Regions from separate parts of the Paenarthrobacter sp. NPDC091711 genome, predicted to be linked through region 2. Evidence: riboswitches for the same ligand, from Rfam matches in the RefSeq annotation. Region 2 holds a riboswitch; each other region holds the start of a gene.

Region 1 (9,589 bases), on a different contig from region 2:
ACGTCCGATGACCTCCTGATGCTGTTCATCTTCTGGGAGCTCACCACCATCCTGTCCTACCTGCTGATCGGCTATGCGCGCACCCGGTTGGCTGCACGCCGATCTGCGTTGCAGGCACTTATGGTGACCACTGCGGGTGGGCTGGCAATGCTCGTAGGCCTCATCATCATGGGCCAGGCTGCCGGCACATACCGGATTTCAGCCATTCTGGACCAAGCCGGGACGCTCATGAGCGGACCGATGCAAGGAGCGGTGGCTTCCGCCGTCGTGCTTATCCTGGCCGGCGCGGTGACCAAATCGGCGCTGGTCCCGTTCCACTTCTGGCTCCCGGGAGCGATGGCCGCCCCCACGCCTGTGAGCGCCTATCTGCACGCCGCAGCCATGGTGAAGGCGGGCATCTACATCGTTGCGCGCCTGGCACCGGGCTTTTCGGAGTCGGAGTTCTGGCTGCCGGTGGTCTTGGGGCTGGGCCTGGCCACCATGCTCGTGGGCGGCTACCGGGCGCTTCGCCAAACCGACATTAAGCTCATCCTCGCTTACGGCACTGTCAGCCAGCTCGGATTCCTCACCATGGTGGTGGGTCTGGGTCGCCCTGACGCTGCCCTCGCCGGGCTGGGATTGCTGCTCGCCCATGGCCTGTTCAAAGCAGCATTGTTCCTGGTGGTGGGCATCATCGACCACCAATCGGGGACACGCGATATCCGCAAGCTTTCCGGAGTTTTCCGTTCTTCGCGGGCCCTCGGAGTGGTGGCCGGTATTGCGGCAGCGTCCATGGCCGGCGTGCCGCCACTGGCTGGTTTCGTGGCCAAGGAGTCGGTCTTCGAAGCCTTCGTCCATTACGGCACCGGCGATGATGCTCCGGTATGGGGCATCTGGATCCTGATCGGGCTGGTCATCGGTTCCATCCTCACTTTCGCCTACAGCGCCCGCTTCATGTGGGGCGCGTTCGCCGTGAAGCCGGGCGTTGAACCCACACCTTTCAAACCCATCAAGCCCGCGTTCCTTGCTGCCCCGGCCATCCTCAGCGTGCTCACCATCGTGTACGGCCTCTGGCCGGCCCCCGTGGACACATGGATCCAGCCTTATGCGGCGTTGTTCGCCAACCGTCCAGACGCGGTCGACGCCGGGCACCTGGCTTTGTGGCATGGCGTCACCCCCGCTTTGGGCCTGACAGCGATTACTTTCGCGGCCGGCGCTGCGATGTTCTACGGGCGCAACCTTGTCTCCCGTGCTCAAGGCTTGGTTCCTGACTGGGTGGACGGCGACCGCGCCTACCAGAACACCATCGGCGCCTTGGACGATGTTGCGGTGTGGGTCACCGGCCGCACACAGCGTGGTTCCCTGTACTTCTACCTGGCAGTCATCCTGACGGTAGCTTTCGCTGTGCCGGCGACCGCCTTGATCATGGCTAACAAGCCGCTGCCTGACGGTATCTACGTCATTGACCCGAATTCCCCGCTCCAGTTGGTGGCTGGAGCCGGAATCGTGGTGGGGGCACTGGCCGCAGTCCGTGCCAACAAGCGTTTCCTCGCTGTTCTCATGGTGTCCGTCACCGGCTATGGCATTGCACTGATGTTTGCTTTGCAGGGTGCGCCGGACCTCGCCCTCACCCAGATGCTGGTGGAAACCATTGTGCTGGTGGCGTTCGTGCTGGCCATGCGCAGCCTCCCCGCAGAGCTCAGGGACAGGACCGGAGGCCGGCTCAGGGTGATTCGTGTGATCATCGGTGCGGCGTTCGGTATCACCATGATCTTTGTGGCGATTTATGCCATGGGCGCCCGTGTAGCTACTCCCATTTCGCTTGATTTCCCGCGGTTGGCCTATGAAGGCGGCGGCGGTCTGAACGTGGTCAACGTGACCCTCGTGGATATCCGCGCTTGGGATACCTTTGGCGAGATTTCCGTGCTGGCTATTGCAGCCACGGGTGTCGCCAGCTTGATATTCGTGCGCAGCCGCGGCGATCGCATCAAGACCTCGGACGCTGTGCCGGAAGGCAGCGTGGGGCGCCGCACCGGCGTCGACCGCGATTCGCACGACGGCGCCTCGCTGGCCGTTGCCAAAAAGTTCACTGACGTCACCCGCGACGCGTGGCTGGTGGCCGGACGCACGCTCGCACCTGAGCGACGCTCGATCATCTTTGAAGTGGTGACGAGGCTGATCTTCCACTCGATGATCGTCTTCTCCATTTACCTCCTCTTGGCCGGACACAATTTGCCGGGCGGCGGCTTCGCAGGCGGCCTCACCGCAGGACTCGCCCTCACCATCCGGTATCTGGCTGGTGGCCGATTCGAGCTGAGTGAGGCAGCGACCATCAGCGCCGGCACGCTTTTGGGGACGGGACTTGCGACGGCGGCAGCCTCCGGTGTTGTCCCGCTCTTCCTTGGCGGACAGGTATTCCAGAGCGCCATCATTGAGTTCTGGCTGCCGGTGTTTGGCGACGTCAAGTTCGTCACGTCTACGATTTTCGACATCGGCGTGTACATCGTGGTGGTGGGGTTGGCGCTGGACGTCCTCCGCAGCCTCGGTGCCGAAATCGATGAGCATTTTGAAGGTAAAGGCGCGCCGCTGGCGGAGGAAGATGCCGCCGAGCATCCGGAACTTGCCCACGAAGCCGCCGAGTCCGCTGCGCTCGGGAAGGGTAACTCATGAGCATCAACCTGACCCTCTTGATCGTCATGGGCGTCCTGTACGCCTGCGGCATCTACCTGATCCTGGAACGCAGCCTGACGCGTGTGCTGTTGGGTTTGATGCTGTTGGCCAACGCCACCAACATCCTCATCCTGAGCACCGGAGGTTATGCCGGCCTGGCACCCCTGTTCAGTAAGGAAACGAACCCGGAGACCTACAACGATCCCTTGCCCCAGGCGCTGATCCTGACGTCGATCGTCATTTCCTTCGCGGTGACGGCCTTCATGCTGGGGATCATCTACCGCACCTGGGTCCTGGCCCGTCAGGACGAGATCCAGGATGACCTCGAAGACGTGCGCGTGGCCAAGACGCCGAGCTTCGACGCCGAGGACGACGCCATTGTTCCGCTGGAAACCTCGGAATTCGCGGTCACTCCTGCAAGCCCGGCGGATCGTGAAAAACCGGACGCCACGGAGACCCCCAATACGGCAACAACCCAGGAAGGAGGCAGCGCGTGAATCTCGCGAACCTGTCGCCGCTAGCTGTCCTCCTGCCAATTCTGGGTGCGGCTCTGGCCTTCCTGCTGATCCGCCACCACAGCGCCCAGCGGGTGGTGAGTATTGGCATCCTCAGTGCAACCCTCCTGCTCGAATGCCTACTCCTGATCTCTGTCTGGGACGGGGGTACCACCTCGGTCACTTTGGGCGGATGGTTGCCGCCGTGGGGCGTGGTCCTGGTGGTGGACCAGTTCTCCTCGCTCATGCTGGTGGTCTCCACCGTGGTGAGCCTGGCGGTGTTGATCTACGCAACGGGGCAGGGTATGGCCGACGGCGACCAGGAAGCCCCGGTCTCGATCTTCCACCCCACCTACCTGATCCTGGTGGCGGGCGTTTCCAACGCGTTCCTGACCGGTGACCTCTTCAACCTTTACGTCGGTTTCGAGATCCTGCTGACAGCAAGCTACGTCTTGATGACGCTGGGTGGGACGGGTCCGCGCATCCGTGCAGGCGTCACGTACGTGGTGGTTTCCGTGGTGTCCTCCGTGCTGTTCCTCATTGCCATCGCCATGATTTACGGGGCCACCGGAACCATCACCATGGCGGACCTGGCCATCAAGCTGGCCGAGTTGGATCAAGGTACCCAGAACCTGCTGCACGTGATGCTGCTGGTGGCGTTCGGCATCAAGGCAGCCGTCTTCCCCCTGTCCTTCTGGCTTCCGGACTCTTATCCCACCGCCCCCGCTCCAGTGACCGCCGTGTTCGCGGGCTTGCTGACCAAAGTGGGCGTCTACGCAATGGTCCGCACGGAAACTCTCCTGTTCCCGGGGGACACGCTCAATGTCCCGCTGATGGTGGTGGCGTTATTGACCATGATTGTCGGAATTCTGGGTGCCCTGGCCCAGAGCGACATCAAACGTCTCCTGTCCTTCACCCTGGTGAGCCATATTGGTTACATGGTGTTTGGCCTCGCCATGAGCTCCGTGGCCGGGCTGGGCGCCGCGGTCTTCTACGTAGCCCACCACATCACCGTCCAGACCAGTTTGTTCCTGGTCACGGGACTCATTGAGCGGCGTGGTGGAAGTTCTTCCATTGACCGTTTGGGTGGCTTGGCGAAGCTCTCTCCGCTGCTGGCCTTGCTGTTCTTTATCCCCGCAATGAACTTGGCAGGCATTCCGCCGTTCTCAGGTTTCCTTGGAAAGCTGGGGCTGCTGCAAGCAGGTGTGGAGCTGGGGACGCCGTTGGCGATCACGTTGGTGGTGGGTGGCGTGGTCACCAGCCTGCTGACACTGCTGGCGATCGCCCGCGTCTGGAACAGGGCGTTCTGGCGCAAGCCGGAGGACGCTGAGTACCCGGACCCCGTGTTGAAAACCCCGGGGAACGTGGGAGTACTTCCGCGGACCATGGTGGGATCCACGGCTGGACTGGTGGTGTTCGGTGTTGCACTGACGGTCTTTGCAGGTCCGTTGTTCAGGGTTGCTGACGGGTCCGCCGGGATCATGTTGGACCGTTCGGCGTATATCCACTCGGTTCTGGGGGACTCCGTTGTGGTGCCACCGTTGGCTCAGAAGGGTGAAACGCAGAAGGACCAGAGCCCAGCGGATGATGCACGGACGGGGGAAGCCAAATGAGCCGTAAACCGATCTCGTTCCGCACTGAACTGCCCCTCCTGATCTGGCTGGTGATTGTGTGGGGTGCCTTGTGGCGGGACTTCAGCCCGGGCAACCTCCTGTTCGGCGCCTTGATTGCCGTGCTGGTGGCCAAATTCTTCTACCTACCGCCGGTGGAGCTCAGCGGCAGGTTCAACGTCCTGCGCGCCATACCTTTTGCCCTGATGTTCCTCGCCAAAGTGGTGGCAGCGAGCTTCCTGGTGCTGTACCTCGCTGTAGCCAAAGGGCCCAGGGTCCGCAGCGCCGTCGTCGCCGTCCCGTTGCGGAGCCATTCCGATCTCATGGTGACGGCCACCGGTCACGTCATCTCGCTGATCCCCGGCTCCCTGGTGGTGGAGGTGGACCGTTCCACTTCCACGTTGTACCTGCACGCACTCAACATTTATGAAGAGGCGGACATCGACAAAATTCGTCAGGAAACCCAAGACATTGAGGCAGGGCTGATCCGCATTATGGGTACGCGCGAAGAAGTCGAGGCACTCAGAGCCGAACAGCGTCCGGGGCTGGAAGGGGCAGCGCTGTGAAGGAAGTAGTCCTGGTGGTAACCGCCGTGATCCTCAGCCTGGCTGCCGCGGGTGCGATTGTCCGCATCGCCGTCGGGCCTTCCCTCTTGGACAGGGTCCTGGCATCAGATGTTTTGCTGGCCATCCTCGGTGCTGCCCTGGCGATCGACATGGCGCTGAACAAGCACCTGAACAACCTGATGCTGCTGGTAGCCCTGGCGGTGATCGGGTTCATTGGCTCGGTGACCGTTGCCCGGTTCGTGGCCGAGCGGAGGGAACAGAACAATGAGTCCTGACGCCTCCGGTCTTGACGTTGTCATTGATGCTGTCACCGCTGTGTTCCTGGTAGTGGGAGCCCTCATGTCCCTCGGTGCAGCCATTGGTCTGCTGAGATTCCCGGACCTCATGAGCCGCATGCACGCAGCCACCAAACCGCAGGTCCTGGGGCTGTTCCTCATGTTGGCCGCGATCGGACTCCAGATGCGCACATGGTGGGTGTGGCCGGTTCTGTTGGTGGCATGGATTTTCCAGCTCCTCACAGCGCCAGTGTCCGCGCACATGGTGGGCCGCTCCGCGTACCGCACCAAGCATGGACACCGCGAAAAGCTCACCAAGGATGAACTGGAGGCCGTGGTCCAAAGGGCGGCTGCCGGCCAGGAACCCGGGAGCGACAACTAAACTGCGATAAACAAAAACAAGCGCGGGCCCACTACAGCGGACCCGCGCTTGTTTGTTCTCTGGCTGATATCTAGACGATGTCCTGGGACTTGGCGAAGCGGGCGATGGCACGCTGCGTTCCGCGGTTGGCGAGGACCTGGATGAGGGTGCTCACGAACGCGGAAATCAAGGCAAAAGTCAGGGCCGAGCGCAGGCTCGTCTCCACGTCATCGTTGCCTGTGGGCGGCTTGTTGCCGGTGGCTTTTTCCCACCCTTTGTTGACGAGTTTGGTTCCGACGAAGCCCGCTCCGAGGCTCACTCCGGTACCCAGTAGCTTGAGGAAGAGATTCATGTCCCCAGCCTAGCTGCAACGCAGGGCGAACACTGTCAGCGGCGGTTTTCCCGTTCCTTCAGGAACGCGGCCATGGAGCCAACCGGCGCCAGGACCGGGACAACCGTGTGTTCGGCCGACCATACGTGGTCCACCGTCAGGAACCCGGAAATTTCCTTGAGCAGGTAATACGTGGGTGGCATCAGCTTCAGGGTGCCCGCCGCCTCGGAGGCGAGAATTCCGGCCACCGGCATCCAGAGTGATTTCCAGGCCTCCGTGGTTTGGTGCTGGGGCTCAGCCCCTGGGGCGGGCTTGGCGACGTAGAAGTAGGTGTCGAAGCGCTTGGGCATGTCCGTCGGGGTAACCCAGTTGGCCCAGGGACGGAGATCAGCGGCGTTGATGTTCAGTCCGGCTTCTTCACGGACTTCGCGGATTGCGGCTGTCAGCACTGTCCCGGCATTCCTCGCTGCTTCGCCCGGCTCCGCCCCGATGGAGCTCTGGTTCCAGTCTGCCGAGTGCCGTTCGAGCAGTTCCGCCGGGTAGTCCCACCCGGACCCGTCCGCAGAGTCCACGCGTCCTCCCGGGAAGACCACCATGCCAGCGGCGAAGTCCATGGTGTCCACCCTGTGCTGGACGAACGCTTCGAGCCCGTCCGGGGCGTCGCGGAGCAAGATAACGCTTGCGGCGAGACGTGGTTGCGGCACAGTGCCCTCAGTGCTGGGTGGGTCCTGCTTGGGAAGGTCAGTCATGAAATGTGCCCCTTTGCCGCGGTGACGTCTGCTGGTTCATTCTCTCAGGTCCGGCTGTGGGGCCTGGTGTGCGTGCCAAAACGCGGGGGGAGGGCGCAGAGCGGGCCTCGCAACGCACCCCGTACTCGTTGTGGGGCCTGGTGTGCGTGCCAAAACGCGGGGGGAGGGCGTAGAGCGGGCCTCGCAACGCACCCCGCAGCCCCCGGAAGGCGATTGTGACTGGACAGCAACACCCGCCACGGGCTCAGGTGTAAACTGAACCAGCCCATCAGGGCAGATTTGATAACGACAGGGGAGCGCCGCCGTCGGACCCTGCAGAGATGCAGGAGACGCGAGGGCGCTGAGAGTGCGGACAGCCGCAGACCCTCGAACCTGATCCGGTTAGTACCGGCGCAAGGGAGTCGAGCTTCTCAGAGTGTCCGGATCCGGGGGGCGCAGGCCAACCGGGTTGCGGGGAGCACTTTCCCCTCCTGTAACCTCAGGAGGCAGAAAATGACCACGGTAAACGTGAAGAAGACCAGTTATAACTGGCGTGTTGTAGACATTGTTGTGGCGGCTTTGATCGCTATTGCCGGCGGCGTGATCTTCTGGGCATGGTCCCAAGGCGCGGCACTGGTATCCATCCCCATGAACGCGACGTATCCGCCGCTCACCGGTCTGATCGCCGGTGGGTGGATGATCCCCGCTGTCCTGGGCATGCTCATTATCCGCAAGCCGGGTGCAGCGCTGTTCTGCGAAGCTGTGGCCGCCACGGGCGAGCTCATCATGGGTTCGCAGTACGGCACCACTGTGCTCATCTCCGGCATTCTGCAGGGACTGGGCGCCGAGCTCATCTTCGCTGCGTTCCGGTACAAGAAGTTCAACCTGCCCACGGCCCTCCTCGCGGGCGCTGGCGCGGGCCTCTTCTGCGGTTTGAACGACTCCTTCCTGCCCTGGGGCTGGAACATCGCCTACGAGGCGGTGGACAAGCTGGCGTACATCACCTTCACCACCATTTCCGGGGCGATCATCGCGGGCGCACTCTCCTGGGCTGCGACGCGCGGCTTGGCGAAGACCGGCGTGCTGAGCTCCTTCGCCTCGCGCAAGGCCGCTTCGGAGCCAGTTTTCAACTGATGTCCGCCACGCAAAACGGCGCGGTGCGGCCTGCCGCCATCTCAGCCGAGGGCTGGGGGTGGCGGCATTCCGGCCGGGCCCAAGCCGCCATTCAGGGCCTCGACCTTCGGATTGAACCGGGGGAGCGGGTGCTGCTGCTGGGTCCTTCCGGCGCCGGCAAGTCCACGCTACTGCATGCCTTGGCGGGCGTGCTGGGTGACGAGGAAGACGACTCGGATGAAACCGGCTCACTGCTGATCGACGGCGTTGCTCCCCGTGAGCAGCGTGGCCGCGCCGGGCTGATGCAGCAGGACCCGGAAACGCAGGTGGTCCTCTCCCGGGTGGGGGACGACGTCGCGTTCGGTGCGGAGAACCTGGCCGTCCCGCGGGAGGAGATCTGGGCGCGCGTCCATGAAGCGCTCGACGACGTCGGCTTGCGTACCGCGGCAGGCGGCGGTTTGGCGTTGGATCACCCGACGGCGGCACTCTCCGGAGGCCAGAAGCAGCGCCTTGCGCTGGCAGGCATTTTGGCGATGCGACCCGGCCTGATCCTGTTGGACGAACCTACGGCCAACTTGGATCCGGCCGGCGTTCTGGAGGTCCGTGATGCGGTAGGGCGGTGCCTGGACAAGACCGGCGCCACCCTTGTTGTGGTGGAACACCGCGTATCCGTGTGGAAGGACCTGGTGGACCGGATTGTGGTCCTGCAGCCGGGGTCAACCGCGGCTCACGGCTCCGCTGGCGCAGCCGGGGCCACAGGGGGAGTCCTCCTGGACGGCCCGCCGGATCACGTCCTTTCAGAAGCCCGCAGCATGCTCATGTCAGCCGGCGTCTGGGTGCCTGGATACGTCCCGGCAACCCGGGAGCGCAGCAACGAGACCCACGCCGCACAGCTACTTCTCGCGTCGCAGGACCTCGCTGTTTCCCGGGAAAAGCCACGACGCAAGGGCTTCAAGACCATCCCGCCCGTGCCGGTTCAGATGGGCATCAGCGCACAGGTCAGGGCCGGCCAGGCACTGACCATCACGGGTCCGAATGGTGCCGGCAAGTCCACTTTTGCGCTCACGTTGGCCGGTCTTCTGGCGCCGGTGGACGGCAAGGTCAGTGCCGCCGTCGAGCTTTCCGAGGGCGCCGGCATTGATCCGTACAAGTGGAAAGCCGAGCAGTTGATTTCCCGCATTGGGACGGTTTTTCAGGAACCTGAACACCAGTTCGTTACGGGCAACGTCCTGGATGAGCTCATGTTTGGTCCGAAGCATCTTGGCCACGGCGAGGACCGCGTGGATGAACTGCTGGAGCGCTTGCGGTTGACGCACCTGGTGGATGCCAACCCGTACACGTTGTCCGGCGGGGAGAAGAGGCGACTCTCGGTGGCCACGGTCCTCGCGGCCCATCCGAAAGTGCTTGTCCTGGACGAGCCCACGTTCGGTCAGGACGCTAACACCTGGGCAGAACTGGCGTC
Region 2 (9,589 bases):
CCGCAGCTGCGGAGGTGACCTTCTCGCCATCAACCAGGAGCAATGCGGGCAGCTCAAGCGTGCTACCGGCTCCACCGGGGACGCGGTTCAGCGTTACGTAGTCTCCAACGGAAACTTTTTCTTGGCGGCCGCCTGCGCGGACAATCGCGTACACCACTTGGGTACTCACTTCTCTCGACGTTTATTACAAAATTTGCGTGCGGAACCTTGGACCGGAATCAGGCCTGGTTCGCGCTGTGCCTCAACGCCGTGGACTTCTGATCGAAGTCCGCGAGTCATCCCATGAACAATTCCAAGGGGCATAACCCAAGTGTTGGCGTAAGCACCGAAGATCAAGATTACGCTAGTTTGACCTTCAGCTGCAAATGAGGCCGGGTCCGGAGGCTACCTCGTGACTTGCGTCACTATTTGTAACGGACTCTCCCGGCACCGTGCCCATACAGCTTACAGGGTTTAGGCGAGATTAACGCGATTCGGCCACCGACGCGCGGACGTCTCCATGCAATTAACCTCTATAGGCCCTGGGAGACCTGCTGACACAGGGCCTTGGGAAAGCTCAAGCAAACAGCCTGGGCGCATCGAAGAACGCGGTCTCGTAGCGGCAAGACTGGGTGAAGGCCTCCATCATGGCGGCCCTCTCCGTGCCGGAAGCCGCGATCGCCGCAGCATCAGTGAGATTGATCGCTTTCCGCGTTGCCGCAGCGAAGTCCTCGTCGGCATAGGTCTTCAGCCAGTCCGCGTAAGAATGATCTGTGGGGGCTCCGGCATCCACATAGGCAGCATGGAGCTGCTGACCCACCTCCGCGTACAACCAGTAACAAGGCAGGATCGCGGCGAGGACCACGGCGTAACTGCCGGAAGCGGACGTTGCCAGCAAATGATCCACGTAGGACTTGGTGACAGGCCCGGTTCCCGCGGGCGCCTCGCGGGTGCTGAGCCAGTTCCTGTGTAACTCCGATTCAACCTCCAGGCACTGCTGTGATGCCTTGGCCCAGAACAGCTGTTCTTCTTCCGTGGGGGCAAGGGCGCCAGCACGTGCCAGGACCCTGGAGTAGCCGTTGAGGTAGATCGCATCCTGGGCGAGGTAGTAATTGAAATCACGTTCAGGAAGGTCGCCGGATTGGAGCTGTTGAATGAAAGCAAGCCCGTAGATGGATTCGAGTTCCGGAACGGCAGCCTTCCACATCGTCGCCGCAAAGGCGCCCGGCGCTGATACCTGCTGGAGGCCATGGAAGTGATTCACCGGCCCGTTCCCCTGCCCGACCTGAAGGTCCTCTGAGGTTGTCAACGCCCCCAGCAGCCATGGTTTTACCTCCCGCAGTGAAGCCTCCCAGTTACCCGTGCGGGCTTGGACCGTGGCCAAGGCGGAAGATAAGGAGCAACCGGTTCCGTGGCTGTTGAGCGTCGCGACGCGGGGACCCACCACCTCGACCACGTCGCGCGACAGCAGGCCGGTGGTGTTCACCAAGGCATCCGGGCATTCCGGGCCCGGCAAATGGCCGCCTTTGACCAGCACAGTGTTTCCGTACTCCGCAGCGAGCCGCTTTCCCTGCTCCAGCGCCGAAGCCCAGTCAGCGGCCTCCGGCTCCCCCAGCAACATGGCGAGCTCCGGAATGTTGGGGGTAATGAGGTCAGCCAGTGGAAGCAACGAACGCAGGGCATTCTCTGCAGACTCCCGGAGCAGCCGGTCACCACTCGTGGCCACCATCACCGGATCAAGGACCACGACGGCGGGGCGCACCTCTTCGAGCCAAGCCCGGACCTGCTCAATGACTGCAGCATCGCCAAGCATTCCGATCTTGACGGCATCGATGGTGATGTCGCCGCTGATGGCCTCCAGTTGCTGACGCAGGAAGTGCGCTGGAGGGACGTGGACGGCACTGACTCCCACAGTGTTTTGCGCGGTGAGAGCAGTTATGGCAGCCATGCCGTACCCGCCCAGCGCTGCAATGCTCTTGAGGTCCGCCTGAATTCCGGCACCGCCTGACGGATCTGAGCCGGCAATGCTCAGAACCCGTGGGATGGGCCGTGCTGTGGACTGATCGTCGGAGGCGTCCAGGGGGTACACAGATGAGTATGTTGATGCAGTCATGAGGACATCCCTTCGCCGGTGCTAACCGGACAGGTTCAACGGGTCTGGATCTCAGCCTGGCCCAACGCCCGGCACCCCGTGTCAGTCCCCAAGCCTAACCGGGAAGCAAGGAGCGCGGGAACCGGACCACGTCAGAGCCCGGATATGACCCTGGACGGGCCCGTGCCGTGAAGTGAAGGGACGCAAAAGGGCCCTGTACTCATCCGCCAAAGGCAGTTAGTACAGGGCCCTCTCAACCGCTGTTTACTGGGATTAGAGCGGCTTGTCCTTTGTTAGAGCTCCGACGCCGGGACTCCGACGCCAAGGATGATGGGCTCGTCCGCCGAAACCTTCTTGACTGGCTCAACGAGCGCCTTGGCCTCATGGGCCGTGCCTCGCGTGGCCGACGCCGTCACCTCATGGTGTTCGACGCTGGTTTCGTTGGCCGCACCCTGGGCCCTGCTGGCACTCCGGTTCCGACGGCCACGACGACCCCGCGGAGCTGAAGCAGACTCGGGGTCCTCCTCTGCAGGCCGTGCCGGAGCACTGGTCTGCGAAGACACCACGGCTTCTTCCTCAGGAGCCGGAGCAGCGCCAAGGTGGGAGAACGCTTCTGCCAAGAGATCAAGACTCATGGCCGGCTTGGCAGCCTGCGGTTCCTCGTGGTGCTCCACGAAGGGCAAGGCAACTTCTTCCCCGCCGAAGCGCAGGACTGGAGTGGACCGTGCCTCTTGGACAGCGGCTTCACGGGCAGTCGCTGCCGCTTCGTCGGTGACTGCGGTTCCGGATACGGGACTGTCCGTCTGGTGCTGGCCGGCAACTCGTGCCTGCTCTTCCGCGCGGTGAACTTCGTCGTCGTGCAGGTGTGCGGCGTGTGCTGCGGCTGCGATGGTGGCCAAGGCAGCCCTGGTGGCCTCGGCCTTGGCTTGACGGGCAGGATCCTGAGGTTCAGCCGGGGTTGCAGGGGCAACCGGGGCGGACGTCGTCGGATGGACCTGCGCAGGGGTCTCGGCAATGGCCTGTCCCCCGCCCTTACCGCGGCGGCGCTTCCGTTCGGTCCGTGCAGCGGGCTGCTGCACCTCGGTGTGCGGGCGGTGATGCTCTGCAGCTACCGCATTGGCGCGGCGGTGCTCAACGGGTTCGTCGTGCGTGACGACGCCTCGTCCGGCACAGTGCTCGCACTGCTCTCCGAAGACCTCAAGAAGGCCGGTGCCCATGCGCTTGCGTGTCATCTGGACCAAGCCCAGGGACGTCACTTCGGCCACCTGGTGCTTGGTGCGGTCGCGGCCAAGGCATTCAACCATGCGTCGCAGGACGAGGTCACGGTTGGATTCCAAGACCATGTCAATGAAGTCGATGACGATGATGCCGCCGATGTCGCGCAGGCGGAGCTGGCGAACCACTTCTTCGGCCGCTTCGAGGTTGTTTTTGGTGACCGTTTCTTCAAGGTTTCCGCCACTGCCGGTGAACTTGCCGGTGTTGACGTCCACCACGGTCATGGCCTCGGTGCGGTCAATGACCAACGAACCACCGGACGGCAGGAAGACCTTCCGTTCCAGGGCCTTATGGATCTGCTCGTCGATGCGCCATGCAGCAAAGATGTCCTGGTCCTTGGTCCACTTTTCAAGGCGTCCCACGAGGTCCGGTGCAACGTAGGTGACATAAGCCTCGATGGTGTCCCAGGCGTCGTCACCGGAGACGATCAGCTTGGAGAAGTCCTCGTTGAAGACATCGCGAACCACCTTGATGGTGAGATCGGGCTCTCCGTACAGGAGTTCAGGAGCCAGGACCTTGGTGGACGAGGCTTGCCCTTCGATGCCTTCCCATTGTGCGCGCAGACGGTTGATGTCGTGCGTCAGTTCTTCCTCCGACGCACCTTCAGCAGCTGTGCGGACAATGACACCGGCGTTTTCCGGCAAGCGGTCCTTCAGGATGCGCTTGAGGCGGTTGCGTTCGACGTCGGGCAGCTTGCGGGAGATTCCGGTCATCGAACCACCGGGAACGTAGACCAAGTAGCGGCCCGGCAGGGAGATCTGGCTGGTGAGGCGGGCACCCTTGTGACCCACGGGGTCTTTGGTGACCTGAACAAGGACGGAGTCTCCGGACTTCAGGGCGTTCTCGATCCGGCGCGGCTGGCCTTCAAGGTTGACCGCGTCCCAGTTGACTTCACCTGCGTACAGGACGGCGTTGCGGCCACGTCCGATGTCCACGAAAGCAGCTTCCATGGACGGCAGCACGTTCTGGACCTTACCCAAGTACACATTGCCGATCAGGGAGTCCTGCTGGGTCTTGGACACGAAGTGCTCAGCGAGCACACCGTCTTCCAAAACACCGATCTGGATTCTATCGTCACGCTGGCGGACGATCATTTGGCGGTCCACCGACTCGCGGCGGGCAAGGAACTCGGCCTCGGTAATGACCTGGCGGCGGCGTCCGGTTTCCCGGGACTCGCGGCGCCGCTGCTTCTTGGCCTCCAACCTGGTGGAGCCCTTGACGCCCGTCACGCGGTTGGACGGAGCCGCCTCGGTGATGGGGCGGGGTGCGCGAACGCGCGTGACCGTGTTGGGGGGATCGTCATCCGAGCCTCCGGTCAGTTCAAGATCCTGATCTCCACGACGACGGCGACGACGACGACGCGACGTCACGCCTTCTTCAAGAGCCTCAGCTGCCGGCGCTTCCTCGTCCTCCGACTCGGCGCCGTCTTCAGTCTCATTCTCGTCGCGTTCGGTTCCGCGGCGACCTCGGCGGCCACGGCTCCTGCGGCGACGACGACTACCCGCGTCTTCGAGCTCGCCCTCAGCACTGGCCTCGGCTTCTTCTTCGGGCTCTTCGGCTTTCTCTTCCACCGCGGCCACGCGGGGAACCGTGGTGAGGTCAGGTGCCTGGAAAATCATGGAGGTGATGGACACAGGCTCCATGAACAGGGAAGTGGATGCTGCGGGGGCGGCGTTTTCGGCAGGCGCCTCTTCGGACGCGGGTTCCTCGGACGCGGGCTCTTCGGCAGCTACCTCAGCGCCAGCTACCTCAACGGCAGGGGCCTCCGGCTGGGCGGCCTGTTCCGGCGTCGTGCTTTCCTCGATTGCCGCAGCTGCGGGCGCTTCGGCTGCGTCAGCTTTGGGCTTGGTAGTACGACGACGGCGGACCGGCTTTTCGAGGGCAGGCTCAGCAGCCGCTTCGGGCGCCTCTGCGGCGGCCTCGGGCTCGGCAGTGGCGTCGTCCCCCAAACCGGGCAAAGGCTCGGCAGGCTCTGCCTTCTTGCGGGAGCGGGTGCGGCGCACCGGCGCCTTGGTGGCCTCGGCGGCGACATCCGGGGTGGACGCCTCGGCAGCTGGCGCCTCAACGTCAGCAACTACCTTGGGCGCAGCCTTGCGCCGGGTCCTGGTGGTTTTCTTGGGCGCTTCCGCAGTTTCCGCGGGAGCTGCCTCGTCATTAACGGCTACAACCTGGTCATTATCCATATGTGGCAACACTCCTGCCCCAGCGACACCGCCACATCCGGCGCCCAGTGGAGCAAATATTGTCAAAACCCGCAGGCGTTGACAGAAGTCGGCAGTATTCCTTCCGGTTCGCACCAGCATTGGGGTGCGGCAGCCCTGGAAGGCCGATGGCTTTATTCTGAAACCCGTTGTTCTGCTGCCACAACCAGGTGCCGTCCATTGACATGGCGGGCCTACCGAGGATCAAACGATCCGGGCATGCCCAGCTCATACTGGCGGTCTTGGGAACAAAGTCACCGGACCGGATGTCGAATGTGGATCGACTTCCGGCCATTTTCATTCTCTCACACCCCCGCACATTCCCGGCGAAGGCCGCTGTGTCGTGGAGCTCCGCCCTCAAGCTGGGGCCGACGCCCAGTCTTCGGAGTTAGAATCCTCCCAAGAGCCCTTCCCGGCTTGCCGGGATATTCGTCGAAAAGGATCACATCCGCGATGCCAAGCACCGCCAGGGAAAACCTGGCCAATCAAGCCACACGCCAGGTGGAGGACTTGTCCGTCCATCAGGATTCCCTCCCCGCGACGGTCCGTGACAAGCCTTTTGCCATACTGCTGCTGATCACCGGAGTCATCGGCTGGTTGGCCTCCGGTGCCCTGGTACTGGAAAAACTTGAGGTCCTCAAGGACCCCAACCATGTGACCGTGTGCGATGTGAATCCCTTTGTCTCCTGCGGTGCCGTGATGCAGACGCCGCAAAGCTCGGTGTTCGGGTTCCCCAACATGTTTATTGGCATCGTTGCCTTCGCTGTGATCATCACTACGGCCATGGGCATCCTGGCCGGAGCGAAGTATTCACGGGGTTACTGGCTGGGTCTCCAAGCCGGCGTAACCCTTGGCTTTGCCTTTGTAGTGTGGCTTTGGTCGCAGGCCCTTTACGTCATCCACGTGCTGTGCCCATTCTGCATGGTGGTGTGGGCCGCCATGATCCCGCTGTTCGTCTGGGTGACTATCCGCAACGTCACCACCGGGGTCATCAAGGCGCCACCCGCAGTGGTCAAGGTGTTGTCCGGGTATGGCTGGATCATCGTCGCCCTGCTGTATGTAGCCGTGATCACCACGATCTTCTTCTCCTTCATCCACCTGTTCGTAGCGTCGTCAGCGTAAAACCACGGCTCACGAGATAACAATTAAGGCCAATGTTCGTGGTGAACATTGGCCTTAATTGTCACTTCGGTGGGGTTGTTTAGCCCTCGAACCAGATCTTGATTTCACGTTCCGCGGAGTCAACCGAGTCAGACCCGTGAACAAGGTTCTGCTGAACTGCCAAACCCCAGTCGCGGCCGAAGTCGCCGCGGATGGTGCCCGGAGCCGCCGTCGTGGGATCCGTGGTTCCGGCCAGCGAGCGGAAGCCTTCGATCACGCGGTGGCCTTCGAAGACCGCAGCAATGACCGGTCCGCTGAGCATGAACTCAACCAACGGCTCGTAGAACGGCTTGCCCACGTGTTCCTCGTAGTGCTGCTCCAGCAGTTCGCGGGTCGCGTTGACCTTCTTCAGCTCCGCCAGGGTGTAGCCCTTGGCTTCGATCCGGGCGAGGATGGTTCCGCCCAGGTTGCGGGCGACGCCGTCAGGCTTGACCAGGACAAGGGTCCGTTCAATGCTCACAGATGCTCCAATGTGATGTGTTCAGTGACTTACGTTCGGTGGTTTTCCCAGCCAGTTTACGGGGTTTGAGTGCCAGCTTCGTCACCGTGGGCCGCGTTCCATTCGGCCTGCTCGCGGTCCCTCTGTGCCACCTCACGGTCAATCCGCATGCCCGCCCTGATCCCGTACCACCAGCAAATGGCAAACAGAATCCCGACGATGAACATGGTGGGCTCGGCGAAGCCTGTGAGGATCAGCACCAGCTGCAGCCCCCAGCCAAGGGCGATGCCCCACGGCTTGGACAGCACGGCACAGGCCAGAACCAGCACCACCGTCAGAGCGATACCCACCCCCAGGATGATGCCGGGATCAACTTCTCCGCGCCTCAGGCCGAAGACGGCCAGCGTGCCGAAGAAGGCGACGAACGCTTCGAGCAAAAGCACGGTTGATGCGAACATCACCTTCGTGGACCGGCGCTTCTTGGGCATGCCGGGCCGCCATTCGCGCTGCGCCTTGGTCATTTTCGCCATACTAGGCACTCGCCTTTCCGAGCAGGATACGGGCCTCGGCCACCACCGTGATGGAGCCGGTCACCAGGACGCCCCCTGCGAGGTCATCATTGGATTCCGCGCGCTCCACGGCCCATTCAAGGGCGTCATCAAGCTTCTCCGCGATGTGAACGTTGTCCTCGCCAAAGCCGAGGTCGACGGCGAGTTCGGCCAGTTCCGCTGCGGGAACGGCACGTGCGGAGTTGGATTGGGTGAAGCAGAATTCCCCGGCGAGGCCGCCCAGCGACTCCTTGAGGGTTTTCAGGATTTCCTCGGCGTCCTTCTCGCGCAGGACACCCACCACCACGGCGAGCTTGCTGAAGCTGAAAGCTTCCTGGATCGCTTCGGCGGATACGCGGATGCCGTCCGGGTTGTGGGCAGCATCCACCACCACGGTGGGTGCAGTGCGCACAACTTCCAACCGGCCGGGCGAGGTCACGGTGCCGAAGGCCTCCTTCAGCACCTCAGCGTCGAGTTCCTTCTCTCCCCCACCGAAGAATGCTTCCAAAGCCGCCACGGCGACCGCTGCGTTTTCGGCCTGGTGGGCACCATGCAGTGGCAGCAGCAGGTCTTCGTAGCGCCCAGCCAAACCCTGGATGGTCAGAACCTGTCCCCCAACGGCAACGCTGCGGGACTCAACACCGAATTCAACGCCCTCAAAGCGGAAGGGTACGTCTACTTCGCGTGCCTTCTCCAACAGGACCTGCGCAGCATCCAACGGCTGGGCAGCACTTACCAGGAAGCCGCCCGGCTTGATGATGCCGGCCTTCTCATAGGCGATGTCCTCGGTGGTGTCGCCCAGAAGATCCGTGTGGTCCAGCGAAATCGGCGTGATGACAGAGACCTGTCCGTCGCCGACGTTCGTGGCGTCCGTGATGCCACCCAAGCCAACTTCCATCACAGCAACATCAACGGGCTGGTCCGCGAACACCGCGAAGCCCAGGATGGTCAGGCACTCAAAGTAGGTCAGGCGTGGCTGGTTCTCGGCAACCAGCTCGCTGTCCACGATTTCCAGGTAGGGGCGGATTTCGTCCCAAATACGCACAAAGGTGGCGTCAGGAACCGGCTCACCGTCAATGCTGATGCGCTCGGTGACCTTGGACAGGTGCGGGCTGGTGTACCGGCCCGTACTGAGCCCGTGGGCCCGCAGCCCTGCTTCGATCATGCGGGCCGTGGACGTCTTTCCATTGGTGCCCGTGATGTGGATGATCGGGTATGCCTTGTTGGGCTCCCCCAGGACATCCATGGCGCGGAACAGCGGAGCAAGGCGCGGTTCCATCTTGTTTTCCGGAGCGCGCCCCAGGAGTTCCGCGTAGACACTTTCCACAGAGAATTCGTCAGTCATGGTTCAGGCCCCTGCCTTCGTAACGGTGACCTTCGGTTCGTCGACGGCAGCCACTGTGGCCTCAAGTTCCAACGTCAGTGTTTCGGTCTTCACGAGCTCGGCGTTGGCTTCCAGGGCGTCGACGACGTCCTGCGCAGCTTCCACCGAGGTACGGATGCGGTCGCTGACGTTCAGGCCAGCGTCCTTGCGTGCTTGCTGGATGGCCCGGACCATATCGCGGGCCAATCCCTCGGCAGCCAGTTCCGGAGTGACCTCGGTGTTCAGGACCACGAATCCGCCTCCAGGGAGCACGGCGACCGCCTTCTTGGCGGCAGCACCGTCGTCGGCCGCTTCTGCCACCACGGTTTCCAGCGTGTATTCGTGTGGCTCAAGTTCCAGGCCACCGGCCACCACGACGCCGGCATCGCTGACGGACCAGTCGCCGGACTTTGAGCCCTTGATGGCCTGCTGCACGTTCTTTCCAAGGCGCGGCCCAGCGGCGCGGGCGTTCACCACGAGCTTCTGCTCGATGCCGAACTCCTCCGGCGAAGCAGTAGCCGCGTCGAGCAA
Region 3 (9,589 bases), on a different contig from region 2:
ACCAGACTGGCCTGCGGGACGGCGTGCCACCACGGTATGCAGTGATCAACGGCGAGTCCGAGGTACGGCCGTCTTTCAGCGGGTGGTCGGCGCCGAGGGTTCCCGCCGGGGCGTTCGAAGCCGTACTGTTGGATGCTGCCGCGCTAGAAGTCATGCCTTCGATTGTGCCGAAAATCCGGGGCAAAAGATAACGACAAGCTGTCACGTCGCGCCCCGCCCGGGCCGTTGTGGCGGGGATCACTCATCCGCGTGGGGATCACCACGGCGCCATATTGTTCTACCGGGCTACGAAAAAGCTATGATTGGGGTGCTGTGGTTCTTTTCTCATTGGTGGCTACACACGCCGACATCGACCTCGAAACTGTCGCTCAGTTGAGCAACGGTTCCTCTGAGCTTGCCTCGGCAGCCCTTGCAGACTCCTCCGTGGTTTCCGGCGCCGTAGTTCTGGCCACGTGCAACCGCTACGAAATTTACGGAGAAACAGCCAACGGGGCTGACCTTGAGGCAGCACGCTCCGCCCTGGTTTCGCAGATCAGCGAATTCAGCGGCCTCAACGAGCAACTCGTCTCACGCTCTTTTGCCACAAATACCGGCCCGGATGTCACACGGCACCTCTTCGCTGTGAGCGCCGGCCTGGATTCAGCCGTGGTGGGTGAGCGGGAGATCGCAGGCCAGGTCCGCCGGGCACTGATCACCGCCCAGCAGGAAGGCACCGCCAGCTCCGGCCTCGTGCGGCTCTTCCAGGCGGCCTCCAAAACGGCAAAGGACGTGGGCGCACAGACGGCCCTCGGCTCCCGCGGGCTTTCGATCGTTTCCGTCGCCTTGGACCTCGCCACCGACCTCGCCGAGAACGACGATTGGTCCACCAAGAAGGTGGTGGTCTTCGGAACCGGCGCCTATGCCGGCGCCACCATGTCGCTCCTGCGTGAGCGCGGCTGCACAGATGTTTCCGTTTATTCCTCCTCCGGCCGCGCCGAGGGCTTCGTAGCCACCCGCGGCGGAACCGCACTCGACGCCGACACTCTTCCCGCTGCTGTTGCCGCGGCTGACGTCATGATTGGCTGCAGCGGCTCGGATAACCGGGTGGAAGCCGCGGATCTTGCCCGCGTCCGTGCCCACTCGGGCAAACCTTTGATCGCGATCGACCTCGCACTCACCCATGATTTTGACCCCGCAGTGGGCGAACTCGACGGCGTTGAACTCCTCACGCTTGAGTCCGTTCGGCTCGCTGCGCCGCAGGAACAGGCAGAGTCGCTCTCGCAGGCCAGCGCAATCGTCAACGGCGCCGCAACCTCCTTCGAGTCCGAACGTGAAGCCCGCTCCGTGGACACGGCCATCGTGGCACTCCGCCGCCACACCATGAACGTCCTTGACGCGGAAATGGAAAAGGTCCGCGCCCGTCACGGTTGCACAGCCGCTGCCGAAGAGGTGGAATTTGCCCTGCGCCGGATGGTCAAGCAGCTCCTCCATATTCCCACTGTCCGGGCCCGCGAACTGGCAGCCAACGGTCAGCAGGATGACTATGTAGCAGCCCTTGAGGCCCTCTACGGAATCCAGGTGGAACAGCCCTCAGCCGCGTCCCCAGCTGCCGAGTGCCCCGTGGATCACCAGCAACTCCGCTCCGAAAGCGCCTGAGCCTAGCTCGATCCGAACGCGTTCACGCCAGTCAGGCGAGCCGAAAGATCCCATAGTTTTGCTGCTTCCGACCTGTCCACAGCGTGGGCATCCACTCCCTGATAGCGGGCGAGCGGCGAATCTTTATCGGTGGGCCGCGCAATATCGCAATCCTCACAGTAGACGCCGCCCTTGCCAGCCAGCGCAGGTGAAGTGGCAACCCATATTGAGGTCGCCGCACCCTGCTGGGGCGTTTTGAAGCCTTCCCGCACTGTTCCTTCAGCGTCCATCCACCCTGCAGCGACCATCTCTTCCTTGGGCAAATGACGTTGCAACTCGGTCATGATGCCGCCCGGATGAACTGCGAACGCCCGCACTCCGGAGCCCCTGCCCAGTCGATCCAACTCCACGGCAAGGAGGGAATTGGCCGTCTTGGCTTGGCCGTAGGCCCGCCACTTCTCGTAACCGGTGGCAAAGTTGATGTCGTCGAACCGGATCGGAGAAAGCTTATGTCCGGTGGAAGACAGTGAAACAACCCGGGCGTCAGTGGCGGCGGCCAAAGCAGGCCACAACGTATTCACCAGGGTGTAATGCCCCAGATGGTTGGTGGCGAACTGCGCTTCCCAGCCGGGGCCTACCCGCTGTTCCGGGCTTGCCATGATGGCGGCGTTGTTGATGAGGATGTCCAAAGTGGGATGCCTCTCCAGATAGCAAGACGCAAAGTCCTTGACGCTGTCTTGATCGGCCAAGTCCATCTGTTCCACCTGGACCTCGTTTCCAAGGCCGGCTTCTGCCAGGACCGCTGTTGCGTGTTGGAGCCTGCGGGCCGGCACAGTGACGTCCGCGCCGGCCGAAACCAAGGCCCGCACCGTTTCCAAGCCAAGCCCCGAATATCCCCCGGTGACGATCGCACTCTTGCCAGTAAGGTCGATGCCGCCAATAACCTCCGCGGCAGTCGAACCGTGCCCGAATCCGGAGCCGATCGGCCGTTGCGGGGCGTCTGTCCAGTCTTCGCTCATGGTTGAGCTTCCCAGACAGGGCCGGGCCCAGGCAACGACTAGTAGACAGGCTTCTCTGGCTCGACGTCGCGCACCCAGGCGAGAATACCGCCGTCGAGATGGCTGACGCGGGTGTAACCCGCCTTTTGCGCTGCCTCAAGGACAGCCGCCGAGCGGGTGCCGGCCTTGCAGTGGAACACAATGTCCTTGTCCTGCGGCAGCTCCACCCACGCCTCGCCGGAGAGGATGCGGCCCTGCGGAATGAGGACAGAGCCGTCGATATTCACGATGCTGTGCTCGCCGGACTCGCGGACGTCCACAAGTTCGAAGTCCCTCTCCCCCAGCTCCCGCTCGGCGAGCATTGCGGCGAGGTCCTTGGCGGAAACGGTGTGATCCTGGTCCGTGGCCACCAGTGGCGTCACGCCGCAGAAGGCCTCATAGTCGGTCAGTTCCGTGATGGGCTCGGCTTCCGGATCCTTGGAGACCTTGATCTCGCGCCAACTTCCGCCCAAAGCATCAAAGAGCGCCACCCGGCCCAGCAATGAACGTCCGACGCCGGTGATCAGCTTCACGGCCTCGGTGACCATGAGAGATCCCACCGCTGCGCAGAGCATGCCGAACACGCCGCCCTCGCCACAGGACGGCACAGAGCCGGCAGGAGGCGCTTCGGGGTACAGATCCCTGTAGGTTGGCCCGTGCTCGGCCCAGAAGACGCTCACTTGGCCGTCAAAGCGGAAGATGGATCCCCAGACGTAGGGCTTGCCGAGGATGGCAGCGGCGTCGTTCACCAGATAACGGGTGGCGAAGTTGTCAGCGCCGTCCAGGATGAGGTCGTACTGTTCAAACAACTCCAGCGCATTGGAGGAGTCGAGCCGGACGTCATGCAGGACAACATTGACCTGGGGGTTGAGTTCGGCGATGGCGTTACGCGCCGATTCGATCTTGGGCGTACCCACGTCCTTCACACCATGGATGACCTGGCGCTGCAGGTTGCTGAGGTCCACCTGGTCATCGTCCACGATGCCCAGCGTCCCCACTCCGGCGGCGGCCAGATACAGCAGTGCCGGGGACCCCAGGCCGCCGGCGCCTATGACGAGGACTTTGGCATTCTTAAGCCTGCGTTGGCCCAGGGCGCCGATTTCAGGAATGATGAGGTGCCGGGAATACCGTTCCACCTCGGTGGGCGTAAGTTCGGCTGCCGGTTCAACAAGGGGCGGCAGGACAGCGGGCGCAGCGGTGTGGGCAGCAACAATTGAGGCCATACCCCAATGTATGCCCGCAGATACCGCCGGGTCATATTACCCCCCGGTAGAGTAGTCATAACTGCAAAGGAAAGGCGGCAGACTGTGGCTGACGGCACACGGGCAAACGATGGGGCACCGGCCAAGCAGGAACGGGCAGGTACAACGCGTTCACCAAGGTTGCCGCGGGACGAGCGCCGCGCACAGTTGCTGAACGCGGCCTTGGAAGTATTCGTCTCCAACGGCTTCCACGGGGCGGCCATGGATGAAATCGCAGAAGCCGCTCATGTGAGCAAACCAGTGCTTTACCAGCACTTCCCGTCCAAGCGCGAGCTCTACATGGCGCTCCTGGACAGCCACTTGGCTACCCTGACGCAGCTGATGCTCGACGCCTTGAACTCCACCACGGACAACAAGGAACGCGTCAAGGCCGTTATGCGCGCCTATTACAGGTTCATTGCCGATGACGACCAAGCCCATCGCCTGGTGTTCGAGTCGGACCTGATCAACGATCCCGATGTCAGCTCGCGTTTGGAGACGTTCAACAAAACGTTCGCGGATGCCGTGGCCCACGTGATCGCCGAGGACACCAAGCTGCCCCCTCTTGAAGCGCAGCTTCTTGGGCGTGGCCTGGCTGGAATGGCGCAGGTCAGCGCCAGATATTGGCTTGAAACGGATGGAAACCTGGACCTCGATGTGGCCAGTGATCTGATCTATCGTTTAGCTTGGCGCGGAATCAGTCGATTCCCCAAAGAGTCCTAGGCTACAAATAGAGGACTGACTTACAACTTGATTGGCTTGGAGGCCTTGCTGTGGAAGTAAAGATCGGCATTCAGAACGTTGGCCGTGAGATCGTGCTCGAATCCTCCTTGGATGCCGACGCCGTCGCCAAGATTGTGGCCGAGGCTGTGACCAAAGGCTCCGAGCTTCGCCTCACTGATGAAAAGGGCCGCCAGATCATCGTTCCCGGCAACGTGCTGGGCTATGTGGAGATCGGCGCCGAGGAAACCCGGCGCGTAGGCTTCGGCGCCCTCTAGGGCTTTCCTACCTCTCGTCCGTCCGCTAAGGAGTTTTCATGCTTTCTCTCGTCGTGGTGGTTCTGGCCACCGTTGCCACCGGTTTCATTGTGTGGGCCAACGACAAGCGGCACGGCAAATACGGGATCGCGTTGCCGGCCGGTGTCTCAGCAGCTGTGGGCACCCTGAGCTGGATCGCGTTCATCAGTGCCGGTTTGGGTTACCAGCCTGGCGCGACGTGGATTCCATGGGTGTTGCCGATTGTCTTGGGAACCGCTGCTGCCGCGGGCGCAGTGGTCTTCCTGGGCAGGACGCGCACCAAGCACGATACTGCGGCCCTGACCAAGGCACTTCGCCTCTAGGGCCCAAAGCAGCAACAAGGCACAGCAGAGTGACTGTCACCAACCGGTGGCAGTCACTACTGTTTTAAAGCTTCACGACGCCGGATATCGCTCGGGTTGCGCGGCGGCACCTGTCTTCGCAGCTGCTTCGCTCACTGCAGTGGCAGCGGCGACGTCTCGTTGGGTTACCTGTCCGCCAGCATCATGGGAGACGTAGCGCAGGAAGACCCTGTTGTAGCGCCACTCCAGATCCGGATGGTGATTTTGTTCTTCGGCGATCTGTCCCACCGCGGCGATGAGCGCAAGCGCGTTCGCCGCCGTCGAGGTTTTATAGACAGTCACCAGGCCTTCCTGGTACTTCCAGTCCGGAAGGAGCCCGAGGGCAGCGTTGATGGCTTCCTCAGTCAATTGCTCGTCCTGACGTGCCATGACTGCTCCTCCTCTTCAGGACTGTTCCGAAGAGCCGATCAGAGGAACTCCGCCCGGCCTTCCATCGCAGAGGACGCCAGTGCATGCTCCCGTCGGGGAATCCGGCCAGCTTGTTTCGCCAGCCTACCGGCGATGACGGCGTGTTTGAAGGCTTCACCCATCTGGACCGGGTTCTGCGCCCGGGTCACAGCGGTTGCAAGCAGGACGGCGTCGCAGCCCAGCTCCATGGCAAGGGCGGCGTCGGACGCGGTCCCGATTCCGGCATCGAGCACCACAGGCACGGAAGCCCGGGACACGATCAGCTCAATGTTGTGCGGGTTCAGAATGCCAAGGCCGGTCCCGATGGGCGATCCCAGCGGCATGACGGCGGTGGCGCCCAGGTTCTCGAGCCTGAGCGCTAGAACGGGATCATCATTCGTGTAGGCGAACACCTTGAAGCCGCGGTTAACCAGTTGTTCCGTCGCATCCACCAATTCCACGGCGTCAGGAAGGAGCGTGTGTTCGTCGGCGATGACTTCCAGTTTCACCCAATCGGTCTCCAAGGCTTCCCGAGCGAGCTCAGCGGTCATCACGGCATCCTTGGCCGTAAAACAACCGGCGGTGTTGGGCAGGACGCGGATGTTGTGGTCAACCAGGAGCTGGAACAGCGATCCCGTTTCAGCCGGCGAATAGCGGCGCATCGCCACTGTAGTGAGCTCCGTCCCCGAACTCAGAAGCGCAGCCCCCAGGCCATCGAGGCTCGGCGCTCCGCCGGTACCCATGATGAGTCTGGAACCGAGTTCCACGCCATCGATCACCAGGGCGTCGGTGGGGGCGCCAGTGGTGCGAACGTCAACGTTTGATGTTGTCATGCTTCAGCCTCCCTGGACTGCTGTTACGAGTTCGAGTTCGTCTCCGTCGGCGAGCGCCGTCACGGCCCATTGGCTGCGCGGCACCACCTCGGAATTACGTGCGACGGCGACACCCAGCTTTCCGCCGTCGGCCGCCTGTCCGCGGCGGTCCAGGACCCGGCCGGTCATGGCAGTGACGAGGGTGCTGACGGATGCGTCGTCGGCCACTGCGTGATCGTTTCCGTTGAGTTTGATATTCATGCGGTTTCCTCGGTAAGGGTTTTAGCCGCTGGTGCGTGTACGGCAGGTGTGAGTACGGCTGATGAGAGTAAAGGGGAAACAGAGGCGTTGCCCCCGAATCGATCGGGCAGGAAGGGATTCCACCGGGGGTCCTTGGAGCCGTTGATGAGTTCTCCCACGATCTTGGCGGCCACGGGAGTCAGCAGGACTCCGTGGCGGAAGAAACCAGTGGCGATCACCAGGCCCTCAACGTCGCCGTTGGGACCGTTGACCCGTCCAAGCAAGGGTGCATTATCGGGAGTTCCAGGGCGGGGGCGGGCCGTTGCCTCCAGCAGTTCCAGCTCCGCGACTGCGGGCACCAGCACTTGGGCGTCCCGCAGCAACTGGTACACCCCGCCCGCGGAAACAGCGTTGGAAGCCGTTGACAATCCGTCTTCGCGTTGTGTCGCTCCAATGACCACGGTGCCATCATCCCGGGGCACGATATACACCGGCACGCCACGAACCATCCCGCGAACCGTGGACGAGACCAAGGGCCGCAGGTGTTCGGGAACGCGGAGCCGGAGGATGTCGCCGTACACCGGCCTCACTGGAAGGTTCAGGCCCTCAGGAAGCCCGCACAGGTGAGGAGCTCCCAGTCCGTTGGCCACCACCGTCTCCCGGGCGTGGACGAGGCCGCCGGATTCGAGCTGAACACCAGCGACCCGTCCGCCGTCCCACAGCAGGCCGCGGGCCGGCGAAGACACGGCGTATCCCTCATCTGCCCCATACACCCAGGATTGGTGGTCCGGCTCATGGGATGACAATCCTGCCACGAGGCATGCCGCCAGTTTCCTCGGATCCACCTGGTGGTCGGCAGGAATGTCGAAGGCGCAGGAAATCTGTGGGCTGAGAAGTGGCTCGCGTTGCCTTGCGTCCCGCAAGGCCAGCGGTTCAACACCTAAACCGGCGGCAAGCTGCACAGACCTCAAGTCTGCGAGCGCCCTGCGATCGGCGGCATCGGCGCCTACGGCGAGGGTCGGCGTCGTGCGGTATCCGCTGTCCCTTCCCCTTTGGTGAAGGGACTCCACAAAGGAGGGCCATTGTTGGGAAGACACGAGCATCAATTCCAGGAGGTCTTCCTCCTGGTAGTGCAGTTCGCTGACAGGTGCAAGCATTCCGGCTGCCGCGAACGTTGCGCCCGAGGCCGGGTGGGGATCGATCAGCACCACTGAACGGCCCAGTCGCCTGGCTTCGTGGGCGATGCCGAGACCTATGATGCCCGCGCCGATGACGGCCACATCTGCCTGGAGGTGGGTGTGGCGGGGATCTGCCATTCGTTTCCTTCCCTACGCCGGTACTAGCCGGATCAGGTCAAGCGGTCGGCTCTGAAGCCCTCTCAGCCGGACAGTCATATAACGACCCTCGCGGCTCCCGCAGTACGTGCCCAGTTTAGAGGAACTACTCTGGTTTCCATGACCCAGCCTGACACCCTCGCCTCCGCCCGTCTCTACCTGTGCACCGATGCCCGCAAACGGCAGGGCGATTTTGAAGACTTTGTGGACGCCGCTTTCGAGGGCGGCGTGGACATCATCCAACTCCGGGACAAGACCCTGGAGGCCGCGGAGGAACTTGAGATGTTGGCCGTGCTGCGGAGCGTTGCGCAACGGCACGGACGGCTTTGGGCCGTCAACGACCGGGCGGATGTTGCCAGTATTTCCGGGGCTCCCGTGTTCCACATCGGGCAAAAGGACCTGCCACTGACAGCTGCCCGAACCCTCTTGCCGAACGTCACCGGCATCGGCCTGTCCACCCACACACCGGAACAGATTGACGCAGCTGTGGCCACTTCCCAAGGCCCCTTGGGACTGGATTACTTCTGCGTGGGTCCGGTCTGGGCTACACCCACCAAACCCGGCCGTGCTGCTGTTGGTCTGGGCTTGGTCACATATGCCGCAGAAGCGGAGAAACGTGCAGGCGGCGGTGTGACTCTTCCGTGGTTCGCCATCGGCGGCATCGACCACAGCAACGTTGAACAGGTGGTAGCCGCGGGGGCCAGCCGCATCGTCGTCGTCCGTGCCATTACCGAGGCAACGGACCCGACGGCGGCGGCGAAGTCGCTGTTGCAGGCGTTGGACACCGTCCAGCGCTAGTGGGCCCTGAGGCGGTGGCGTCTACGCCGTCAGGCCCAGGCCTGTCATCCGGCGTGCGTGCTTTCCGGCGAGTTCGGTCGTCAAGGTTTTCACCGCGGCCCGCGCGTCCCCGCCACTTTTCAGCGCTGGGCCCAGCAGGGGGTGGTCCATGCCTACGCGCTGCGCCTGCGTCAGAGCCTCTCCCACCAAGCGGCGGCCCCATAGTGCAAGGCGCGAGGCCAGCCGCGGGTCATCGGCCAAGGCCCTCCTGAGCAGGACGCGAAGGACCTCAGTGGCTTGGTCCGGGGAAGCCACGCGCTCAACAAAATGTTGCGTTGTTGGGTCGAGGAACGTCGAGACAGCCTTGTAGAAGTCAGATGACACGGTGTCGATCACATAGGCCTTCATGAGCGATTCGAACCAGTCCCCCGGCTTGGTGCGCTCGTGGAAATGATCGAAGGAACGCTGGAACGGCAGCATCGCATCTTCGGGGTCGACGCCCATCTCCTTCAACCGGTCGCTGAGCAGTGCGAAATTGCCGTAGGCGCCCACCGCGATCTTCGCCAGCACCGCCCGGTCATGGAGTGTGGGTGCATAGCGTGAATCCAATGAGAGCCGCCCAAAAGCGGACAACTCCCCATACGCCATGGCGCCCAGCAACTCGCCGGAGAGTTGCCCGGTGGAGAGTTGCCCGGCAGAAGCTGCGGCGTCCGCGGAAATGCCCATGGACCCAGCCTATCCCTGGCTGGCCATCCGGTTCCCGGGGATT

The links. Region 2 has a riboswitch for thiamine pyrophosphate ahead of thiD (bifunctional hydroxymethylpyrimidine kinase/phosphomethylpyrimidine kinase). Riboswitches for the same ligand answer to the same signal wherever they lie in the genome.
Region 1: it holds a riboswitch for thiamine pyrophosphate, as region 2 does, so the genes downstream of both, ACIQH5_RS15490 (ECF transporter S component) here and thiD (bifunctional hydroxymethylpyrimidine kinase/phosphomethylpyrimidine kinase) in region 2, are expected to answer to the same signal.
Region 3: it holds a riboswitch for thiamine pyrophosphate, as region 2 does, so the genes downstream of both, thiO (glycine oxidase ThiO) here and thiD (bifunctional hydroxymethylpyrimidine kinase/phosphomethylpyrimidine kinase) in region 2, are expected to answer to the same signal.

What each region holds. Positions count from the first base shown of each region.
Region 1 covers NZ_JBIVTF010000010.1:86,704-96,292, forward strand. Annotated here, with positions in the region: gene ACIQH5_RS15450 (Na+/H+ antiporter subunit A) at 1-2,649, shown strand, start outside; gene ACIQH5_RS15455 (Na(+)/H(+) antiporter subunit C) at 2,646-3,146, shown strand; gene ACIQH5_RS15460 (Na+/H+ antiporter subunit D) at 3,143-4,756, shown strand; gene ACIQH5_RS15465 (Na+/H+ antiporter subunit E) at 4,753-5,319, shown strand; gene ACIQH5_RS15470 (monovalent cation/H+ antiporter complex subunit F) at 5,316-5,594, shown strand; gene mnhG (monovalent cation/H(+) antiporter subunit G) at 5,584-5,976, shown strand; gene ACIQH5_RS15480 (DUF4235 domain-containing protein) at 6,047-6,307, opposite strand; gene ACIQH5_RS15485 (NUDIX hydrolase) at 6,343-7,035, opposite strand; TPP riboswitch at 7,316-7,452, shown strand; gene ACIQH5_RS15490 (ECF transporter S component) at 7,528-8,148, shown strand; gene ACIQH5_RS15495 (ABC transporter ATP-binding protein) at 8,148-9,589, shown strand, end outside.
Region 2 covers NZ_JBIVTF010000001.1:56,570-66,158, reverse strand. Annotated here, with positions in the region: gene rplU (50S ribosomal protein L21) at 1-157, opposite strand, end outside; gene thiD (bifunctional hydroxymethylpyrimidine kinase/phosphomethylpyrimidine kinase) at 557-2,092, opposite strand; TPP riboswitch at 2,083-2,181, opposite strand; gene ACIQH5_RS00330 (Rne/Rng family ribonuclease) at 2,365-5,529, opposite strand; gene ACIQH5_RS00325 (vitamin K epoxide reductase family protein) at 6,001-6,669, shown strand; gene ndk (nucleoside-diphosphate kinase) at 6,749-7,168, opposite strand; gene ACIQH5_RS00315 (DUF4233 domain-containing protein) at 7,225-7,677, opposite strand; gene ACIQH5_RS00310 (bifunctional folylpolyglutamate synthase/dihydrofolate synthase) at 7,679-9,040, opposite strand; gene ileS (isoleucine--tRNA ligase) at 9,044-9,589, opposite strand, start outside.
Region 3 covers NZ_JBIVTF010000004.1:27,926-37,514, reverse strand. Annotated here, with positions in the region: gene hemE (uroporphyrinogen decarboxylase) at 1-154, opposite strand, end outside; gene ACIQH5_RS08110 (glutamyl-tRNA reductase) at 313-1,635, shown strand; gene ACIQH5_RS08105 (SDR family NAD(P)-dependent oxidoreductase) at 1,638-2,633, opposite strand; gene moeB (molybdopterin-synthase adenylyltransferase MoeB) at 2,672-3,874, opposite strand; gene ACIQH5_RS08095 (TetR/AcrR family transcriptional regulator) at 3,881-4,615, shown strand; gene ACIQH5_RS08090 (DUF3107 domain-containing protein) at 4,666-4,890, shown strand; gene ACIQH5_RS08085 (hypothetical protein) at 4,929-5,231, shown strand; gene ACIQH5_RS08080 (4a-hydroxytetrahydrobiopterin dehydratase) at 5,304-5,639, opposite strand; gene ACIQH5_RS08075 (thiazole synthase) at 5,678-6,490, opposite strand; gene thiS (sulfur carrier protein ThiS) at 6,494-6,730, opposite strand; gene thiO (glycine oxidase ThiO) at 6,727-8,025, opposite strand; TPP riboswitch at 8,018-8,136, opposite strand; gene thiE (thiamine phosphate synthase) at 8,164-8,841, shown strand; gene ACIQH5_RS08055 (ferritin-like fold-containing protein) at 8,863-9,546, opposite strand.